DNA from 3 places in the Butyrivibrio sp. WCD2001 genome. Region 3 is predicted to be linked to each of the others. Evidence: predicted binding sites of a transcription regulator. Region 3 holds the regulator's gene; each other region holds the start of a gene.
The links. Region 3 encodes NrdR, which represses ribonucleotide reductase genes. Its sites were predicted from a motif close to CACAANATNTTGTG; they were not measured.
Positions count from the first base shown of each region.

Region 1: G630_RS0106725 (ribonucleoside triphosphate reductase) is a predicted target of NrdR. The motif match lies at 1,888-1,901, and genes of this name have one in related genera.
Region 2: nrdD (anaerobic ribonucleoside-triphosphate reductase) is a predicted target of NrdR. The motif match lies at 2,005-2,018, and genes of this name have one in related genera.

Region 1 is NZ_AUJZ01000006.1:38,460-41,752, forward strand. Features, by position in the region: gene G630_RS0106715 (phosphatase PAP2 family protein) at 1-428, opposite strand, end outside; gene G630_RS0106720 (FIST signal transduction protein) at 447-1,757, opposite strand; gene G630_RS0106725 (ribonucleoside triphosphate reductase) at 1,995-3,293, shown strand, end outside.
Region 2 is NZ_AUJZ01000008.1:27,430-30,722, forward strand. Features, by position in the region: gene nrdD (anaerobic ribonucleoside-triphosphate reductase) at 1-1,934, opposite strand, end outside; gene murI (glutamate racemase) at 2,076-2,906, opposite strand; gene G630_RS0108970 (hypothetical protein) at 2,938-3,293, shown strand, end outside.
Region 3 is NZ_AUJZ01000004.1:208,980-212,272, reverse strand. Features, by position in the region: gene ftsZ (cell division protein FtsZ) at 1-1,076, shown strand, start outside; gene nrdR (transcriptional regulator NrdR) at 1,298-1,804, shown strand; gene G630_RS0104055 (ABC transporter substrate-binding protein) at 1,927-3,293, shown strand, end outside.

The DNA of each region.
Region 1 (3,293 bases), on a different contig from region 3:
AGCATTGTATGCGAAGACGGGAATGAAGCTTCCGCTTCGGTAGCATCCGGCATTATTATCGGCCTGTAATTGATAATCACCTTTTCAAACAATGCATAAAGAGCTATAACCACCGCATAAAGGCATCCAAGCTTTATGATAACAGGGTCGACTTCGGTTATGCTTTTTCTTTTTATAAGTTGTAAAAGTCCGATCAAAGCAAACACAGCACACACCAGAAGTGCAAGAATTCCGAAAATCTCCGTTATTTTATACCACATGATATTTATTCCGAAAATGTTATGAAATGCAGTATTTATGCTATAAAATCCCATCGGCTTGCCCGTCTCCGGAACTACGGCAACATCCACATTCTTAACAAGAATAATCAGAATCAGCGCAAGAAGAGCAAAAACCCCCGAAACAACAAAACTTTTTCTACTTTTCATAATTTATTATATCTCCTATTAATTTTTAGTTCTATCCTGCAATTTTTCCTGCAGATTCTCATTTGCTTCCCGAAGCTCAGCTGCTGTCACATTTATGAAATTAGCCAATCTTCTAACCATTGACAGCTGATCATGCATCTTGTGCTCCTCAGGAACCTCTATCTCCTTATCTCCTATACCGGTAGGCTGCGACATAGCCTGTCCGCCCTCTCGCATTCCGATAGCCATAAGCGTAACATGATGTTCGATTATGTATTCACCCATACGCATGATCTCGCCACTTGAATAAAAACCACTTACAGGCGCAATCAGGCTGAATGGACCGGTCTCCTTATTAATCAGATATTTCCAATAGAGGCGTCTGACGCCGCAGGAATACAGAAATACTGCCTGTGGAGCAAAGCTTCTTACATTCCACACAAGGTCCTCAACATCGGATTTAATAACGTCAGGATCTCCGTAGGACAGGTTAACCTTAGAACCCTGCTTAATATCAGCCGCAAGCATTAGTGATCTATCCTCGGTATTGCAGGAAAACGGCATACGCAGTACTTCATGTCCATGCTGGTTGGACATAATCGGGAATTCCAAAATATTGGCAAAGAAATTCTCATCTGCCTGTATGTCCAGATATTTACTGTAGATATCACCTGCCGGCACCCCGTCAAGCTCGTACAGCCTCTTATCCTCTATCCTGGTTACAGTCAGATCTCTTCCGAGCGGCTTCCATCCGATAGCATGATGAATATCTATATGAAAATCATCACCCGAGTAAGTCACAAGAACTACGCCATGCTCCGACGTTTCAGTATCCCCGATAACCATTGTTACGTTTTCTTCAATCTTTTTCCCTGCACTACCTGCCCCAAAGATTTTTACACTTTTCTCGCACTTTTCAGCTTCCCTGAGAATCTTGGTACTGTTTATAGATTTCAAGGTCATTAGTATTTCTGCGGCTTTTATGCTATCCGTTACATCTATGCTGCGACAAATATCTCTTCCCGTGTCCTCTTCGCGGCCTTCCTCTGTTTCAAAAAGATGAACACCAATCTCTGTACTCTCAAAAATAGAAACAGCCATAACCAGTCCGGATTCAGCCAAATGGCCATCACAGATGTCCCCATTTGAACTGGTACCTGCTATATGTGCATCGGGATACATCTCTTTTATTTCCTGCTGGATTTCATGTATCTCTTCCCTGCCAAATGCTATGGTGTACAAGTGGAAAAGTATAGACTTGAACGACGTTCTCTGAGTATATGCATAGACCTCTGATAAAGCCTTGGTTACCTCTGATGCTGCAGTAAATTCATAATTATATTGTTTCAATTGCATTAACCTCTGTCATAAGAAAATAATTTATCACGTCTAATATTATAAGGCAAACAAAACATATCTGAAATAGCTCTTTTAAGAAACACTTGTAATCATGCCGTTTTTGCCGCAAAGAAACGGATAACACAATATATAGTGTTTATAATTAATAAATTGCCTATATATTGACCGTCCACATTTTATGTGATACCTTATATGTAGTGGGTATTTAAGTTTTTTGGGGGTGTTCTTATGTATGATGTAGTAAAACGAGACGGTAGTATTGCGAGTTTTGATATTTCAAAAATATCATCTGCTATAATCAAAGCTTTTGTAGCTCTTGATAAGCCCTATCACACAAGTGTGATAGATCTTGTGGCTCTTCGGGTAGCTTCAGATTTCGAAAGCAAAATCTCAAACAATAAGATAACAGTAGAACAGATTCAGGACAGTGTTGAGAAAGTGCTCTCAGAATCAGGTTATTCCGACGTTGCCAAGACTTACATTCTCTACAGAAAACAGCGTGAGAAGGTCCGCAATATCAACTCTGCACTTTTAAACTACAAGGATCTTGTAAATGACTACCTCAAAATCAATGACTGGCGTGTTAAGGAGAATTCAACGGTTACCTACTCTATCGGTGGTCTCATTCTCTCAAATTCAGGCGCCATTACAGCAAATTACTGGCTGTCAGAGGTATATGACGAAGAGATTGCAAAAGCTCACAGAAGCGCTGCAATTCACATCCATGACCTTGCCATGCTATCAGGATATTGCGCAGGATGGAGTCTTAAACAGCTGATTCAGGAAGGACTTGGCGGCATTCCCGGCAAGATTACATCCGCTCCTGCCAACCATCTCTCCACTCTTTGCAACCAGATGGTCAATTTCCTTGGAATCATGCAGAACGAGTGGGCAGGTGCGCAGGCTTTCTCGTCATTTGATACATATCTTGCTCCTTTCGTGAAAATTGATAACCTTTCCTATGAAGATGTCAAGCAGTGTATCCAGTCCTTTGTTTACGGAGTCAATACTCCAAGCAGATGGGGCACACAGGCACCGTTTTCCAACATCACTCTGGATTGGACCGTTCCTGCCGATCTTAGGAACCTTAACGCTATTGTCGGCGGAAAAGAAGTTGATTTCACCTATGGCGACTGCCAGCGTGAGATGGACATGGTCAACAAGGCATTTATCGAGATAATGATTGAAGGAGATGCCAACGGACGTGGATTCCAGTATCCCATCCCCACCTATTCAATAACAAGTGATTTTGATTGGAGCGAGACTGAAAATAACAAACTTCTCTTCGAAATGACTGCAAAATACGGCACACCGTATTTCTCAAATTATATAAATTCAGACATGGAGCCCAGCGATGTTCGTTCCATGTGCTGCAGACTGCGCCTCGATCTTCGCGAACTAAGGAAAAAATCAGGCGGATTCTTCGGGTCCGGCGAATCAACAGGTTCTATCGGCGTAGTTACTATCAACATGCCCAGAATTGCATACCTTGCGAAGGACAAAAATGACTTCTACAGTCAATTGGAT
Region 2 (3,293 bases), on a different contig from region 3:
TTCATATTGGGAACCTCAACATAACTGATAGCTCCTCCGGGTGAAAGTGCCTGGAATTCTGACTCAAACTTCAGTTTTGTGAAGGCATCTATCTTCTCGGTTACATGAACGTGATAGCTGTTTGTGATATAGTTCTTGTCTGTAACACCATCAATAATTCCAAAGCGTTTCTGAAGTGCTCTTGCAAACTTATAGGTTGTGGACTCAAGGGGTGTTCCGTATAAACTGAACGAAATATTTGTTTCCTTTCTCCACTTTGCGCACTTATCATTCATAAACTGCATTACTCTGAGTGCGAAGTCTTTTCCTGCAGCATCGGTGTGAGTTACGCCCTTCATGAACTTTGTGCATTCGCAAAGTCCTGCATATCCAAGAGAAATTGTTGAATAATTGCCATATAAGAGCTTATCGATTGTCTCACCCTTCTTAAGTCTTGCAAGTGCTCCAAACTGCCAAAGGATCGGAGCTACATCGGAAGGTGTTCCAAGAAGACGGTTGTGTCTGCACATAAGAGCCTTCTTACAGAGCTCTGTACGCTCCTCCATTATCTCCCAGAACTTCTCCTCGTCTCCGCCTGATGAGCAGGCTGCATCAACAAGGTTTATGGTTACTACGCCCTGATTAAAGCGTCCGTAATACTTATGATCACCCTCGGTATAGTTCTGCGCATTGGCAATATTACCCTTGTTACACAGACCTTCGGCAAGGTCTTCACTGTCAACTGTGAGGAAGCTTCTGCATCCCATGCAGGGATAAACGTCACCGTTCTTATATTCCTTCATCTTCTTAGCGGAGATATAATCCGGAACCATTCTCTTTGCTGTACACTTGGCAGCAAGCTGTGTGAGATACCAATATGGTGTGCCCTCGTGAATATTGTCCTCATCAAGAACATAGATAAGCTTCGGGAATGCAGGAGTTATATAAACGCCTTTCTCATTCTTTACACCGACTATACGCTGTTTCAGCATCTCTTCGATAACAAGAGCAAGATCGTTTCTGAGCTGACCTTCAGGTACCTCATCAAGATACATGAATACTGTAATGAAAGGTGCCTGTCCGTTGGTGGTCATTAATGTGATTACCTGATACTGAATAACCTGAACACCGCGCTCTATCTCCTTGCGCACACGCATCTCGGCGATATCGTTTATCTGTTCATCAGTTGCATCCATACCAGCATCGATAAACTCCTGGCGAACTTCTCTTCTGAATTTCTGTCTACTTACATCAACAAACGGTACAAGGTGGGACAATGTAATACTCTGTCCGCCGTACTGAGAGCTTGCAATCTGTGCTATCGCCTGAGTTGCAATATTACATGCTGTGGAGAAGCTCTTGGGACGTTCGATCATTGTCTCGGAAATAACCGTTCCGTTCTGAAGCATATCCTCAAGGTTTACAAGGCAGCAGTTGTGCATGTGCTGAGCAAAATAGTCGGAATCATGGAAATGAATGATTCCGTCCTTGTGTGCCTTAACTACGTCATCCGGAAGAAGGAATCTGCGTGTAATGTCACGGCTGACCTCTCCTGCCATATAATCTCTCTGAACACTGTTAACTGTGGGGTTCTTGTTGGAATTCTCCTGCTTAACCTCTTCGTTATTACACTCGATAAGAGACATAATCTGCTCATCCGTTGTGTTTGACTTACGGACAAGGGCATGGCGATAACGATAAGTGATATATTTGCGGGCAACCTCAAACTTCCCGGACTCCATGAGACCATCCTCAACCATATCCTGGATTTCTTCTACGCTTGCAGCCCTGGTAAGCCTGTTACACTTATCCTCTACCTGCGCCTCTATGCTCTTAATCTGATCTTCAGACAAGCTCTGATCGGGAGTTACTTCCTTATTTGCTTTCTCAATAGCAGCCAAAATCTTGGCACCATCAAAAGTAACCTCTTTACCGCTTCTCTTAATAATCTTCACTGGCGAACCCCCTATTTAAGTACATTTATATGGAAATACCTATATTTTTAGATAAATAGTAGCCACCCGAAACTATATCTTGTGGCTACAATTAAACTATAATACATTATATAGTATAAATCAAGTAACAATTTTCCGTTATCAAAACTTCCTTACAAATTCAAGCCTGTTCAGCATTCTAAGGTATTTTGACAATCTATCGTTATCCGTAATTTCGTCTCCCGACTCATAGTATGTGGTGTTGAAGCCAACCACAATATCTTGTGGTTCATTAAAAATGATCTCTTTATCTTCATCATTTTTAACTTCTAGCCCCATAACATCACCCAAATGATTAATTGTCCCGTGGTTTCCGTCTATCAGATGAATGCTGTCCCCCAGCAGTTCTCTGTAAAGAGGTTTAAAATAATTAAAATGTGTGCATCCAAGAACCAGCGCACTGTACTTTTCATAGGAAGCATTAACTGACAAAAAGCGGTTACTGATATAATCCCTTACCTCTTCCGTGTCGAATTCTTCTCTCTCCGCATATTTCACAAGCCCCGGCATCTCAAGTAAATCAGCCTTGTGCTGCAAATCCACTCTTGAAAGAAGTCTCTCAAGCTTTTTCTCTCTTATGGTAACGGGAGTAGCCATCACAAGAATTCTTTTACTGTTGTCACGACACTCCTCAACAGCCGGCTTCACTGCAGGCTCCATTCCAAGAATTGGAAGCTTGTACTTTTCCCTTACCATGGATGCACCCACACTGGTAGCTGTGTTGCAGGCAATCACTATGGCATCGACATCTTTGCTGATGAGAAATCTTACAATCTCATCAACATAGCCTTTTATCTCTTCCTCAGACTTTGTTCCATATGGTACATGCCTTGTGTCGGCATAAAATATGTATTCCTGATCCGGAAATCTGTGATAAGCCTCATTCAATACAGAAAGGCCTCCGACACCGGAATCAAAAATTCCTATTCGCATATCATTCCTCGTTGTTGTATCATTATTAATTATGAATGAATCCTACACATTTGAACTTCAAAAATTATATGATGATCCGCATGTAAGCCCTTTTATCCAGGAGGTTTGCGAGTATTACGCATCAAAAGCCGATTACGGCGATGGCTCCGACAGAGAAGAGATTGAACCTTCAGAAATAGTGGAACCCGTATATACTCTGTTTCTTCTTCAGCGAAGGGAAACCTTGCTGGATGAGCTCTCTTATATTCATAAAAAATATCCTCATCTGTTCGCCAGTGTTGAGGGGCTTTATGAGGATATCCTTATTCACATGGACATAAGACCTCTTGAATCCGAAACAGCTGCCCGCCTGTCACTTGCTCTTAATGAAAAAGTCTCGGCCGGGGC
Region 3 (3,293 bases):
TCGGTCAGAAAGCTGCTGAGGAGAGCCAGGAAGAGATTTCCGCAGCTCTTAAGGGTGCTGACATGGTTTTCGTTACTTGCGGAATGGGTGGCGGTACCGGTACAGGTGCAGCTCCGGTTGTAGCTAAGCTTGCAAAGGATATGGGTATTCTTACTGTCGGTGTAGTTACCAAGCCTTTTGCTTTTGAGGCTCGCGTACGTATGCAGAACGCACTTGCCGGCATTAACACAATTAAGAACAACGTAGATACTCTTATCGTTATTCCTAACGATAAGTTACTTCAGATTGTTGACAGACGTACAACAATGCCCGATGCACTGAAGAAGGCTGATGAAGTTCTTCAGCAGGCAGTTCAGGGAATCACAGATCTGATCAACGTACCCGCTGTTATCAACCTTGACTTCGCTGACGTTCAGACAGTAATGAAGGACAAGGGAATCGCACACATCGGTATCGGTTCCGGTAAGGGCGATGATAAGGCTGCAGACGCAGTTAAGATGGCGGTTGAGTCTCCTCTTCTTGAGACTAAGATTGACGGAGCTTCCAATGTTATCATCAATGTATCCGGTGATATCACACTTATGGATGCTTCAACTGCATCAGACTATATCAGAAATCTTGCAGGAGATGATGTTAATATCATATTCGGTGCTATGTATGACGAATCAATGGCAGACACCTGCAATATTACTGTTATTGCTACAGGTATTGATGACAGAGCAAATAATGCTGCTGCATTGCAGAGAGCTCTTAATCGTAACGCTGAGAAAGCCGCAGCCGCTCAGGCAACACAGGCTGCAGCTGCTGCATCACAGCAGGCTCAGGCACAGCCTCAGCCCCAGGTTCAGGTACAGCCTCAGGTTCAGGTTCAGCCGCAGGTACAGCCTGTTCCGGTTACTCCCGAGCCCATGATTGATACACTGACAGCTCGTTCAGCTCAGACAATACCGCCACAGAAACCGGTTACTCCTCAGCCTACTCAGAGACCTTCATCAGGACTTAATCGTACTCCTGAAGTTAGAAGCTCTGTAGAAGCTAAGAGTCTTAAGATACCGGATTTCTTACAGAAAAAGTAATAATGACTTTCAAACAGTCACCTGAATAATCGGGTGACTGTTTTATTTTGCATTTTTTAATAGTTTGAGCGAGATAATGCATTTTTTTGTGGATAATTCCGTTTCACAATGTTACAATAACTTGTGTGGGTATTTTTTTTAGCCCCTAAATCTTGTAAAAGAATCAAAAGTTACAAATCTATAATTTTTTATGTGCGATAAAGCACAGAAAGGTTATCATTATGAAGTGTCCTTTTTGCGGTAAAGACAACACTCGTGTAATTGATTCAAGACCTGCGGATGAGAATACATCCATCAGACGCAGACGTGTCTGCGATTCTTGCGGGAAGAGGTTTACGACCTATGAGAAGGTTGAGACTATCCCTCTTATTGTTATCAAGAAGGATAATAACCGTGAACCCTACAATCGTGCAAAGATCGAAGCAGGCGTGCTGAGAGCATGTCACAAGAGACCGGTAAGTGCTCAGCAGATTACACAGATTGTCGATGCTGTAGAGACTGAGGTTTTCAATCTTGAGCAAAAGGAAATCCCCAGCCGTATTATCGGTGAGCTTTGCATGGATAAGATGAAGAATCTCGATCCTGTAGCTTATGTAAGATTTGCGTCTGTTTACCGTGAGTTTAAGGATGTAAATACCTTCATGGATGAGCTTAAGATAGTACTGGAGAAGGAAGAAGAGGGTGTTATAACCGATTCTACAGATAAGAACACACCCTTGCTGAAATAAACTGTCATCTGACCTTGGCTGTTGACATCTGCTACGTCTTTCCGTATAGTTTATGGTGCATCAAGACTTGATAATCAAATTGTTTTGGTGCGAAAACTAAATAAAGAAAGAAGGATTGTAACATGATGAAAAAAGGTATTGGAAGGAGAGGACTTTCCACACTTTTAGTTGTGTTAACGACACTGACTCTTACTATGAGCGGATGCTCAGGTAAAAAGGCAGAGGAATCTACGGCAGATGCGACCAATGCTACCGAGAATACCAGTTCAGGAAAGGACGGTAAAGCGGAGACAGCTGACAACACTGCAAGTTCAGATGATCTTTCAAAGATTACCATTGGTATTCCACAGGATATTGACAGTATGGACCCGCACATCGCACAGGCGGCGGGAACCAGAGAAGTACTGTTCAATGTTTACGAAGGACTTGTGAAGCCTGACCAGGATGGTAATCTGCAGCCTGCCATAGCCAGCGAGTACACAATTTCTGAGGATGGAAAAACTTATACCTTCACACTTAGAGAAGGCGTTAAGTTCCATGACGGTTCTACGGTTACGGCGGAGGATGTTAAATATTCAATCGAGCGTAATGCCGGTACCGATGGAACAGATCCGTTGATATCGGCATTTTCTAATATTGATAGTGTTGAGATTGCGGATGATTCCACAGTAGTAATGACACTTAAGGAAGCAAATACAGAGTTTCTGGCATATATGACAGTAGCTATTATTCCCGCTTCCAATGAGGATCCCGAAGGTAATCCTGTGGGAACAGGCCCTTATAAGTTTGTTTCACGTTCACCTCAGGAGAACGTAATACTTACCAAGTTTGATGAATATTGGGGCGAGCCCGCATACATTAAGGACATAACACTTAAGGTTGAGGCTAATGCTGATTCAATCGTTATGGATCTTGAAGGCGGCTCCATTGATATGTTTGCAAGAGTAACATCTGCACAGATGTCACAGCTTTCCGATAAGTTTGATGTATATGAAGGAACCATGAACCTTGTTCAGGCACTGTATCTAAACAATGCCGAGGAGCCCTTCAACAACGAACAGGTTCGTCAGGCTCTCTGCTATGCTATAAGCCCGCAGGAAATCATGGACTTTGTATCAGACGGAAAGGGAACCGAGATCGGAAGCAGTATGTTCCCTTCCTTCGGTAAGTATTTTGATGCAAGCCTTAGTGAGACCTATAACCAGGATATTGATAAGGCTAAGCAGCTGCTTGCAGAGGCAGGATATCCGAATGGTTTCGACTTTACAATAACCGTTCCCTCAAACTACACTCAGCACGTAGACACAGCACAGGTGCTTGTTGAGGAGTTTAAGGCTATCGGTGTTAACGCTACCATCCAGGAAGTTGAGTGGAATACATGGCTTGATGATGTATATACAAACCGCAACTTCCAGTCAACGGTTATCGGTGTTGATGCTTCAACACTTACAGCTTACGCACTTCTTAGCAGATTCAGATCTGATGCGCA